3 regions of the Clostridium sp. 001 genome follow, and region 3 is predicted to be linked to each of the others. Evidence: predicted binding sites of a transcription regulator. Region 3 holds the regulator's gene; each other region holds the start of a gene.

Region 1 (4,229 bases), 1.0 Mb from region 3:
CCACACATAGCTTTGTGTGGTTGTTTTTCTATGCACACCATTTTTCTTTATATTTCTTAATTCGTTTGTTTTCAGGAATAGGATATTTCTCTGGTTTCTCCGAGGAAAATGCTTCTCTTCTTACTTCCAGTGGTGTCTTGCAATAGTATCTATCCTGAAGACGTTCTTCACTATAAAACCTTATATAATCCTTGATTGCGAATCTCAATGATGCTTCATCTGTGATTTCATACATCTGATACATTTCTGATTTTATGATACCCCAAAAGCCCTCTGTCGGTCCATTATCAATACAGTGACCAACTCTGGACATTGATTGCTCCATTTCCTGATTTCTAAGTTTCTTTTGAAAAACTTTACTTGTATACTGGAACCCTCTGTCGCTATGAAAGACTGGTTTTGCATTCGGATTAAAAGATATTGCTTTATCGAATGTTTTAAATACTAGCTTATTATCGTTTCGATAGCTAACCACATATGAAACAGGGTATCTATCGTACAAATCAAGGATTGCACTTAAATACAGTTTTTTCTTTTCACCTGGAATCTTAAATTCAGTTACATCTGTAGACCACTTTTGATTTGGAGCAGTTGCATAAAAATCTCTACTTAGATTATTTTCCGCTGTGGTTTCAGGAGGAGAACATTTATATTTTTGCTTTTTCTTCCTGATTACGGAATGAATACCTAGCTTCTTCATAATCCTATGCACTCTTTTTTTGCCATAGTTGGTATGATTAAAGTGATTAATCCATGAAGTCATTCTGCGATAACCTAAAATATGACTAAAACGCTCATCAAATTCTTTGATAAGTTCTGCCAACTTAATATTTTCCAGTTCCTGTTCTGGGATTTCTCGATGCAACCATTTATAATAAGCAGCTCTGCAAATTCCAAGCTGCTCGCACATCCATTCTATACTCCATTTTTTTGTTTCATGGAAATATCTCACATCTAAATATTTTGATTCGTAACGCAGTTTTCCAAGCCTCACATCCTTTCGAATTCTTTCACTTTTTTTAACAATTCAACTACCATGTCCTTTTCTTCAAGTTGTCGTTTGAGTCTGAGATTTTCACGTTTCAGACGTTCTAATTCATCAACCTCGTCATCTGTTTTGTGGTGTCCACGTTTATCTGATAATCCTTCTTCTCCGTTAGCATCATATTTCTTTACCCAAGAATAGACTTGACTATATGAAACATCATAAATGTTTGCAGTTTTCTTATAATCACGGTTATGTTTAAGACAGTACTCAACGATTTCTTTGCGTTCTTCAATGGTTGTTTTTCTTCTTGCTTCTGCCATATAGACCTCCCTTTTAGGATCATAATCCTTAAGTTCTCTATTGGCATTATAACGCTTAATCCAGTTTCTGAGCACTTCTCTTGAAGAAATGTTGTATTTAGCAACTATATCATCGATACTTCCTTCACCTGACAAAACAGCTTTAACACACATGGTTTTAAAATTAGATGAATAAGAAGAGTTCCCCGATTTATGAACAAATGCTACAACTCCGTAAATCCTGTATTTAGCAACCCATTGCTGTAATGTCTTCTTTCCAATGTCATATTTAGCAGATATATAATCGTAAGATCCAGCTCCATCAAGATATTCCTGCGAAACTTTCGCACGGAATTCTGGAGTGTATGGCGATTTGGACATAAAAATACCTCCCAAGTAGATTTTAGTTATTTCCTTTGTCTACTTAAGAGGTATCATATCATTTTTAACTTAGATGCCTTATTTATATTGCTTTCCTAATTCATCTGCAGCAAGTATAGCAGAATATACGTCTTCCTTTGTAACTTCAAATGGCATATTATGCATAGTGTCATTTTCAGCACAGGAAATTTCAGCTACCTTCATTATATCTTCATTATTTACCTTCTTAATACCCAAATCATTTAATGTAATTGGAAGACCAACCTGCAAGCAAAAATCTATGACCTCTTCTATTTCTTCCATAGGACTGTTTTCAAGAACCAATTGAACTAAAGCTCCAAAAGCAACTTTTTCTCCATGATACAATCCATGACATTCCTCAAGTGCTGTAAATCCATTATGAATAGCATGGGCAGCTGCAAGTCCGCTGCTTTCAAATCCAACTCCGCTTAAATAAGTATTTGCCTCAATTATATTTTCTACAGCTTTAGTTGGGACTTTATTTATAACCGCCATTTTAGCTTTGAGACCATCTTCTAAAATCGTATCATAGCATAACTTTGAAAGTGCAAAAGCAGCTTTTGTAGCCTTTCCACCTGACATAGTAACAGCCCCTGATCTTACACAAGCTCTTGCTTCAAAATAAGTAGCTAATGCATCTCCCATACCTGAAACTAAAAGCCTTACAGGTGCTTTTGCAACTATAGATGAATCTACAAGTACAAGATCTGGATTTTTAGGAAGTGCCAGATATTCACTAAATACACCTTCATCTGTATATATTACAGAGAGTGCACTACATGGAGCATCTGTTGCTGCTATAGTTGGAACTATTACAACTGGGACTTTGGCATAATATGCTACAGCTTTTGCTGTATCAAATATCTTCCCTCCTCCTATACCAATTACAACATTATTTTCATTTTGTTTTAGCTTTTTACACAATCTATCTATTTCATTTTTGGAACATTCTCCATTAAAAGCTTCAAATGACAATGAAGAATCTTTTCCTTTAAAACTTTCTTCTATTGCACCTCTTGTTCTCTTAATTCCATTTTCACTAGCTATGATAAAAAAACTATCTCCAAGATTTTCAACGTAGTTAGATATATTTTTAAGTTCGCCGTTTCCCTGTACATATTTTCCCGTAGAAATAATAATTCTTGACATCTTTAACCACTCCTAATCTTAGTTATTTTTTTAACAAAATACATCTGTATTATAACATTAAACCTTCTGTTATAAAAGTTAAAAATATCCACAAATATAATATATTTGTGGATATTTTACTATTTTCTCTTTATTCTATGCTTTTGAGGTTTTAAAGTAAGTTCTGTTACTACCAAGTTAGAAGGTTCCCTAAGTACCCATTCCACCACATCTGCTATGTCTTTACAATTTATATAAAAGTCTTCACTGCTATCATCTTCACTGAAATTTGCATTTCTATAGAAATTTGATTTCGTCATATCTGGATGTATTGTTATTATTTTTACACCTGTTTTTCTCACTTCACTAAAAAGGCTTTCAGAAAAATGAGTTAACCCTGCTTTTGTAGCAGAATAAGCACAGCCATAAGTACTTATTTCCTTTGCTGTAACTGATGATATATTTATTATAATTCCCTTATTTTTCTTAAGCTGCCTCATCAGTATACTACTGAGTACCATAGGTACTTCCAAATTCACTGTTATCATTTCGTGTATTTTTCTAGGATTTAATTCTTCATGGGGGCCAAAGTATCCAACTCCACCATTATTCACAAGTAAAAATATTTCATCTTTGGCCTTTATTTCATCTATTCTCTGGAAGAATTTATTTGTATTTGTTATATCACAAATTTCTCTTATAAAATTGGGATTATCAAATTCTACCCTGGAAAAATCTCTGCCAAATCCGTAAACCTTGTAACCCATATTCAATAGTTTCTGAGCTATTTCAAATCCTATACCTGAAGAAGCTCCCGTTACAATTGCAGTTTTCACCCTTACACCTTCTCTATAATTTTGTATTATTTTTATTGTACAAACACTTTAGATTTTTTAACATATTTGCAAACCAGATCATATACAAAATTCACCAAAAGCTTATGGTGCTCTTCTGAATAACTGCAGGTTCCATCTTCAGTTTTAAATGGATAAGCCAATAATAGCGATTGTGGATTCATTTTCTCCATGTTTTTTAAATAATCCTTACCAATTCTAAATACACCAATACTCACATCCTGTATATTTTCTTCCGGAATAACCCTGAATGTATCTTCTACACAATTTTTATAATATTTTTCCCAATTATGTACATATAACAGCGGATCAAAACAAACTCTCACCTTCCAGCCCCTATCTACAGCACTTTTAATACTATCCAACCTGAGCTTAAAACTTGGAGCACCCATTTCATATTTCCTGCAAATTTCTTCTGGTGAAAGAGTCCATGCAAGTATTACATTATCCTGCGGCACCAAATCTTCTATACTTTTAAAATTGGAACTTTTAGTTCTTACCTCTATTTTTAAATTATTATGCTTTTCTGCAAACTGTATCCATTTTCTAATAAAACCT
Region 2 (4,229 bases), 2.3 Mb from region 3:
CTCTTTTCAGTTCCTATAGAACTAAACCACTTGGAGCCTTTTAATATAATGGGGGGGATGTTTGCCAGAGTTTCTACGTTATTTATATTAGTTGGCTTTTTCCAGAGACCTATTTGGGAAGGAAAAGGAGGTTTTACTGTAGGCTCGCCGCGTCCGCCTTCTATGGAATTTATGAGTGCAGTTTCCTCACCGCATATGAAAGCTCCGGCACCATATTTTAAATCTATATGGAAGGAAAAATTAGTACCTAAAATATTATCACCCAATAAACCTAAATTATAAGCTTGCTTTAAAGCAATTTTTAATCTGTTTATTGCAAGAGGATATTCAGCTCTGATATAAATATAACCTTTATTTGCACCTATGCAGTAACCTGCAATAGCCATAGCTTCAAGTACAGAATTTGGATCTCCCTCAAGTATGCTTCTATCCATAAAGGCACCGGGATCTCCTTCATCAGCATTACAGATCATAAACTTTGTATCAGATTTAGATTTTCTTGTCATTTCCCATTTTACACCCGTAGGAAAGCCACCGCCCCCTCTGCCTCTTAGGCCGCTTTTTTTAATTTCATCAATTGTACTGTCAGGTGTCATTTGTGTTAAAACTCTGCCTAAAGCTTCGTACCCGTTCATTGCTATGTATTCTGTAATATCTTCAGGGTTTAAAAGGCCGCAGTTTCTAAGAGCAATTCTTTTTTGATTTTTATAAAATGGAATATCCGTTTGATTTGATATTTTTTCTTTAGTAATAGGATCTCTATATAAAGCTTCCTCAACTACTGTATTTTTGGCCATATGTTCATACACAATTAGCTTTGCTCTCTCGGTATTAACTTCAACATAAAAAACATTATCTGGTACAACTTTGACGATAGGTCCCTTCTCACAAAACCCAAAGCATCCTGTAGAAATGACATCAACTGTATTTTCTAGACCTGCATTTTTAATTTCAGTTTTAAGTATATTGACTATATCTAAGCTTCTTGAAGCACGACATCCTGTTCCACCGCATACAAGTAAGCTTTTTTTTATATTTTTATTTGCATTATCATAAGTGCGGTTTGCTATCTTAGCTTTATACTCTTCTCTTAAAGCTTTTAAATCTTCAAAGGATTTTATCTTATCCATATATTTTCCTCCACATAAATTTCTAATATTTATTTTAAGGTATATTGACTTAATATTCCTTTAACATCTTCGACCTTTACTTTTCCATGGACTGTTCCGTCAACTACAACTACTGGTGCAAGGCCGCAAGCTCCAACACATCTTAAAATATCTATAGTGAACAATCCATCTTCTGTGGTAAATCCATCTTTTACTTTAAGTTGGTTTCTAAATTCTTCTAAAATGTTTTCTGCACCTTTAACAAAACAAGCTGTACCCATACATATGCTTATCACATGTTTACCTTTGGGCTTCATTGTAAAGTATGAATAGAAAGTAACTACACCAAATACTTTTGCTGCACTAATGTCAAGTTTATTTGCAATAAATGTTTGTAATTCTTCAGGAAGGTATCCAAATATATCCTGAGCTCTGTGAAGTACACTTATAAGTGAACCTTCTTTTCCTTCCAAACTATCTATATAGGAAGACAGTTCTTTTAGTTTTTCGTTATCTAATTTGCATACATCCATAATATTTCCTGCTGTGCCGCAGTTTTTTCACCATCTTTCATTTTATATTCTTAAGATAGTATTGGTAGTATGGGAGTTTTTTATTATATAGTCATCGGATAAAATAATAGACAATATATTGACAAATATAAAAAATATCATTAAACTATAATTAGACAATATATTGACTAATGGAGGAAAATTTTTATGGATACATATAGAGAAATATTTTTAATGGAACAAACCTATGCCACCTTATTTTCACTGGCCAATAAACTTCAGGTAAGAGGAGATGAATACCTGGGAAATTTGACTTCAAGGCAGTATATGACAATGGTTGCAATTGCTCATTTATCTGAAGGTAAAACTACACTTAATAATATTGCAAGAAAACTGGGTTCCACTAAGCAAAATGTAAAACAAATTGTTACTGTCATGCAGAAAAAGGGATATGTTGATATTGTACCTAATCCTGAAGATAGGCGTGCTGTCAATGTAATAATTACGGAGGCTGGGAAGCAGATATTATATCAAGTTTCAGAAAAAGGAATATTTTTCATGGCACAGCTTTTTAAGGATTTTTCAACTGAAGAGTTAGAAACTATTTGGGGAATGCTTAAAAAGCTGTATCGATTTGATGGTGAAGAACAAGATGGTTTTGAAGAAGATAGTAATTTAAAAGTAGATGAAAGTCAGAAAGATGACGCAGCAAGAATATTAAAGGAGTTTGAAAATATAAGAAAAAATCAAAGAAAGGATAGGAAAAATTATGAGAAATAAAAACAACAGGTTAATATGTACTTCTGAATATGTAAGGATTAATGGAATAGATCAGTTCCTGTATCATCTAGGAACAAGCTTTGATAATCCTGTAATGCTATTTTTACATGGAGGGCCAGGTTCGGCAGAATCCTTATTTACAGGATTATTTCAAGATAGATGGGAAGAAATATATACTGTAGTTCACTGGGACCAGAGGGGTGCTGGGAAGACTCTCACGAAGAATCCAGATAAACTTCCTACAATAGATTTGATGCTTCAGGACTTATTTGAAGTTATTCAGTATCTTAAGAAAAAGTATAACAAGAAAAAGATTGTTATATTTGGACATTCATGGGGAAGTGTTTTGGGGTCGGTATTTATCAGAAAGCATCCGGAAGACGTAGAGTATTATATTGGTGCTGGACAGGTTATTGGTATGGTGGAAAATGAGCAGGTAGGCTATAACAAAGTTAAAGAAATGATTGAAGAAGTAGATGATAAAAAATCATTAAAAAAGCTTGAAAGTATAGGTGAATATCCTGGCAGCAAAACTGTTTTTGATAAAGAGTTTTTAAGAAAATGTAATGTAGTTCGTAAACTTCAGGGAAAATACAAATTAGGTATGGAGATAGGCATTGATATATGGATAGCTGCACTTAAAAGTCCCATTTTTAAGTTCTCCGATATTATAGCATTTATGAAGATTTTTAAAGCAAATTCAAAGGTTTACAGTTTTCTTGAGGACTTTAATCTACGCAGAGAATCCAAAGAATATAAGGTGCCGGTATATTATATTTTGGGGGGAAGGGATTGGCAAGCTCCCCATGTTATAGCTGAAGATTATTTTGAAGATATAAAGGCGCCAAATAAAGATATATTCATAATTCCTGATGCGGGACATTTCTTGATGATGGATCAGCCTGACCTGGTTTTTGATGCATTATCAAAAATAAATAAAAAAGAAAAAAGTGTGCAGTATTCCAATAATTAAAATAAGTATTGACTCTCCAGTTACTGGATGCATTATTCTTTCAAGTAGAAGTTTGAAAGAGGTGTAATATGAGTACTAAGCTTAGAGAACTTATAATAAATGAAAGTATTAATGAAGAATCTGAAGATAATATGATTGTTATAAAAGGTGCAAAGCATCATAATCTTAAAAACGTTTCTTTGAAACTACCCAAGAATAAACTCATTGTATTTACTGGAGTCAGTGGAAGCGGTAAATCTACTTTAGTATTCGATATAATACATGCTGAAGCACAACGAAGATTTATTAAAGGTTTATCCACCTTTGCAAAAAGAAGTGTGGGAAAAATTGAAAGGCCAAAGGTTGAATATATTTCAGGCTTAACCCCATCTCTTGCCATAGAGCAAAAAAGTGTAAGCAGCAATCCACGCTCTACCGTTGGAACCTTGACGGAAATTTCTGATTACCTGCGTCTTTTATATTCCAGAATAGGGATTAGAACCTGTGAAAACTGTAAAACAGAAATAAAAACACTGCTTTATAAAAATAGCAAAAGTGAATGCCCTAACTGTCATACCTTTATTAAACCTCTCATGTCAGCACATTTCAGTTCTAATACTCCTCAGGGAATGTGTCCTCGTTGTAAGGGGCTTGGTGTTACGCAGGAAGTTGATTTAAAGCTTTTAATTGGTGATGAAAGTTTAAGCATTTTAGATGGTGCTATTAATTGGTTTGGAAATCTTAGAGAAAATAGTAAAACTACATGGCCAACAGGGCCTTTAGATATTGTATTTGATCATTATAATTTAGATATTGAAACACCCTGGAGAGATTTACCTAAGAGTTTTCAAGATATAATACTGTATGGTTCAGGAG
Region 3 (4,229 bases):
AAATCTTTCCAGCTTACCTATAGCAACAGCATCACCTTTTTTGCCAAGTACACATTTTCCTTCACACTGAGTTTCCTGAGGACATACTCTTCCACATACAGCAGGAAGTGCACTTGATTCTGCTATTATTTTAGCAGCTTCTTCAAAGTTTCTATTTTTTACCTGTTCAACAAACTTAGGTATAGTTATTGTAACAGGGCACTGAGTAACACACATAGGCTTTTTACAATTCAAGCATCTTGAAGCTTCTTTTACAGCTTCTTCTTCAGTGTATCCCAAGCAAACTTCATCAAAATTAGTAGCTCTAACTTTAGGATCCTGTTCCTTTATAGGTACTCTTTTCATTCTTTCAAGTTTTTCTTCTGCTCTACACTTTTTACCTTCTCTACTTCCAGTGTCCCCTTCTTCTTCTTGCAGAAGTTTCTTTCCTTCTTCAGTCTTGTACATAGCTTGTCTTCTCATAGCTTCATCAAAATTTACAAGATGACCATCAAATTCAGGACCATCTACACAGGCAAATTTTAATTCTCCACCTACAGTAACCCTACAAGCTCCGCACATTCCAGTTCCATCTACCATTATAGTATTTAAACTTACTATTGTTTTAATTCCATATGGTTTCGTAACTTGAGTTATAAACTTCATCATTATCATAGGTCCTATGGCAATTACACAATCATATTCTTTATCTTTCTTGTCAATAAGTTCTTTCAAAAGATTCGTAACAAAGCCCTTATATCCATAACTCCCATCATCCGTTGCTATATATAAATTTCCACAAATTGGTTTCAATTCATCTTCAAATAATAAAAGATCTTTTGATTTACATCCAACTATAACATCTGCAGCAACTCCATGTTCATGAAGCCATTTTACCTGTGGATAAACTGGTGCAGTACCTACACCCCCTGCTACAAACATTATATTTTTCTTCTTAAGTTCTTTAAGATCCATCTCTACAAGTTCTGAGCAATGTCCAAGTGGTCCAACAAAATCTTCAAAATACTCTCCCACTTCATATTTAGCCATTTTTTTAGTTGAAGCTCCTAATGTCTGAAATACAATAGTAACAGTTCCTTTTTCTGCATCATAATCACAGATAGTAAGAGGTATTCTTTCCCCTTTATCATCCATTTTAACTATGATAAATTGTCCTGGTAAACAGGACTTGGCAACTCTTGGTGCCTCAATATCCATTAAGAATATGTTTGGTGATAACTCTTTTTTGTTAACAATCTTGTACATACTTTTGTGCCATTTTTTCTAGTACATAAATCATAAGATCTATGGCTATTTCCCTTTTCATAGTGTTCGATTTTGCTAGTTAGCTACTTTCGTTTGGTCTTTCACTCCAAGGGCGTAAATTCGGATGAAATTCACCCTACAGCATCAGTAAATACCCCCCAATAAGATACATCTGACTAAACGGCTTTTTGCCCCTTTCTCAACTCATATTTGACCTAATATAAACCTATATAATTATATCATATAATTATGAAAATTGCACAAGAAAACAATTACAATATGCTAAAAATATAAACTATATTCATAATATTACTCATTTTTTCTAAATATTTATGATTTAAATTTATTTTCTAACAAATGAATTTTTTAACTTAAAGAATTCATTTAAGTTTTTAATCTATGTCATTTAAAAGACATGTCAATGTTAATAAACTATCACTTAAATGAACATTTTCAATCTTTATGTCTTCTGGAGTAACCAAATCTACAGGAGCAAAATTCCAAATACCTTTAACTTTGTTTTTGACTAAAATATCACAAACCTTTTGGGCATTATTGTTAGGTACACATATAACTCCTATATCTATACTACTTTCTTTTAAGTAATCATCTAAATAATCTATATCCCTTATCTCGATATCCCTAATTCTAATACCTATAAGTTTAGGATTTATATCAAAAATAGCTTCTAACCGAAAACCTATTTTTTCAAATCTAGTATAGTTAGCTATAGCCTGACCTATATTACCTGCACCTATTATAACAGTCTTATAAGTTTTCGTAAGACCAAGTATATTGCATATTTGCCCGTATAATTCACCTACGTTATACCCATATCCCTGCTGTCCAAAGTCTCCAAAACAGTTTAAGTCCTGCCTTATTTGTGAAGCTGTGAATCCTATTTTTTCACTTAATTCCTTAGAGGATATTCTATCTACGTCATTTTTCATTAAATCCATTAAATACCTATGGTATTTTGGCAATCTCTTTATAACAGCCATTGATATATTCTTTTTTTTATCCATACTACACCTTCTTCTATATTCTTTGATTTCTCTTAAATACTTTTTTGATTTTTAGAATACCATTATTGTATCTAAATAAATTACTTTGATATATATTTAATTATCCTATTCATACAGACATAAATCAATACATTTATATGTAAATTATATTAATTATTTACATGTTTTATACAATATAGTACTCACTTTTTTAGTTACCTTTTAACATTCGTAAATAATGAGCAGTAACAACTATTGTTAATTTGCCTACATTTCCAATCCTTACAAATGTACTTGAAAATTAATTAATTATAATTTCTTTTAAAAATAAATTTAAAACATCAATTAGCCCATATTATAATTTTCTAATTATAATTATAACATAGGACTACAAAAAAGTTACTATACATAGTAAAATGTTAATGATTAAGGAAGGTGTTACTAATGGTTGTTTTAAGTTGCAATAATATTCATAAAAGTTATGGAATCGAAATTATACTTGAAAATATAACTTTCAACATAAATGATGGAGAAAAAGTAGGATTAATTGGTCCAAATGGAGCTGGCAAATCCACCTTATTTAATATTTTAACAGGTAAAATAAATTATGACAGTGGAAATTTATTTATAGATAAGGCTAAAACAGTTGGATATCTAACTCAACATCTGTCATTGGATTCTTCAAATACTATATATGACGAGATGCTTACTGTGTTTCAGGATCTAATTAATTTGGAAAATAAATTAAATAAATTAGAAGCCTTGATGAACGAACCTTACGATGCCAAAAATGAAGAGTATAGAAATAAATTGATAGATAAATATACCACCTGTTCAGAGCTTTATACAAACAGGGGTGGCTATACCTACAAAGCTGAAATAAACAGAGTTTTAAGTGGATTAGGTTTTCAAGAAAATGAATTTCTCGATCCTATAACTGTGCTAAGCGGTGGGAAAAAAACAAGGGTGGCACTTTGTAAACTGCTTTTATCTAAACCTGATATCATTCTTTTAGATGAACCTACTAACCACCTGGATCTAAACGCTATAGAATGGCTAGAAGAATATTTAAAATCCTATAAAGGTACTATCATAGTAATATCTCATGATAGATACTTTTTAGATGCTATAACCCAGTCAACTATGGAACTCATAAACGGTCATATAAATTTTTATAACGGAAATTATACTACTTCTTTGGAGTTAAAACAAAAAAATTATGAAGTCCAGCTAAAAGCCTATAACATGCAGCAAATAGAAATAAAAAAGCAAGAGGAAATTATTGAAAAATATAGATCTTTTAACAGGGAAAAAAGCATAAAGGCAGCAGAAAGCAGACAAAAGATGTTAGACAAAATTGATAGACTAGCTGCTCCTGACAAAGATGAAAAAATTAAAGGCATAACATTTAAAACTCAGATAAACAGTGGAAATGATGTACTTCACGTAGAGAACTTAAGTAAAAGTTTTGATGAAAAACTATTGTTTAAAAACTTAAATTTTGATATAAAAAAAGGAGAAAAAACAGCTCTAATTGGTGAAAATGGTAGAGGCAAAACTACATTTTTCAAAATAATTCTAGGTAAATTAAAACAGGATGATGGTCTTTGCAAATTAGGCAAAAATGTGTTGGTCGGCTACTACGACCAAGAACAATCTGACTTAAATATTGAAAAAACAATTATAGATGAAGTATGGGACAGTTTTCCAAAACTCACCACTACAGAAATAAGAAATGCTCTAGCCAGCTTTTTATTTACAGGAGATGACGTATTTAAAAAAATATCTTCTTTAAGCGGTGGAGAAAAATGTAGGATAAATTTATTAAAGCTTATATTGTCTAAATCTAACTTTTTACTTTTAGATGAACCTACAAACCATCTTGACATAACATCCCGTGAAGCTTTAGAAGAAGCTTTATTAAACTACGATGGCACCGTGCTTGTAATTTCTCATGATAGGTACTTTTTAAATAAATCT

The links. Region 3 encodes Rex, which represses fermentation and respiration genes when NADH is low (regulators of the CRP and FNR family bind a similar motif). Its sites were predicted from a motif close to ATTGTTAANNNNTTAACAAT; they were not measured.
Region 1: B5S50_RS03380 (glycerol dehydrogenase) is a predicted target of Rex. The motif match lies at 2,857-2,876, and genes of this name have one in related genera.
Region 2: B5S50_RS18770 (NAD(P)H-dependent oxidoreductase subunit E) is a predicted target of Rex. The motif match lies at 1,749-1,768, and genes of this name have one in related genera.

What each region holds. Positions count from the first base shown of each region.
Region 1 is NZ_CP020473.1:753,284-757,512, forward strand. It holds gene B5S50_RS03370 (IS3 family transposase) at 29-994, opposite strand; gene B5S50_RS03375 (helix-turn-helix domain-containing protein) at 991-1,668, opposite strand; gene B5S50_RS03380 (glycerol dehydrogenase) at 1,747-2,838, opposite strand; gene B5S50_RS03385 (SDR family oxidoreductase) at 2,958-3,653, opposite strand; gene B5S50_RS03390 (spore photoproduct lyase family protein) at 3,686-4,229, opposite strand, start outside.
Region 2 is NZ_CP020473.1:4,001,927-4,006,155, forward strand. It holds gene B5S50_RS18765 (NADH-quinone oxidoreductase subunit NuoF) at 1-1,130, opposite strand, end outside; gene B5S50_RS18770 (NAD(P)H-dependent oxidoreductase subunit E) at 1,160-1,642, opposite strand; gene B5S50_RS18775 (MarR family winged helix-turn-helix transcriptional regulator) at 1,829-2,401, shown strand; gene B5S50_RS18780 (alpha/beta fold hydrolase) at 2,391-3,374, shown strand; gene uvrA (excinuclease ABC subunit UvrA) at 3,443-4,229, shown strand, end outside.
Region 3 is NZ_CP020473.1:1,751,754-1,755,982, forward strand. It holds gene B5S50_RS08010 (bifunctional dihydroorotate dehydrogenase B NAD binding subunit/NADPH-dependent glutamate synthase) at 1-1,245, opposite strand, end outside; gene B5S50_RS08015 (redox-sensing transcriptional repressor Rex) at 1,638-2,270, opposite strand; gene B5S50_RS08020 (ABC-F family ATP-binding cassette domain-containing protein) at 2,694-4,229, shown strand, end outside.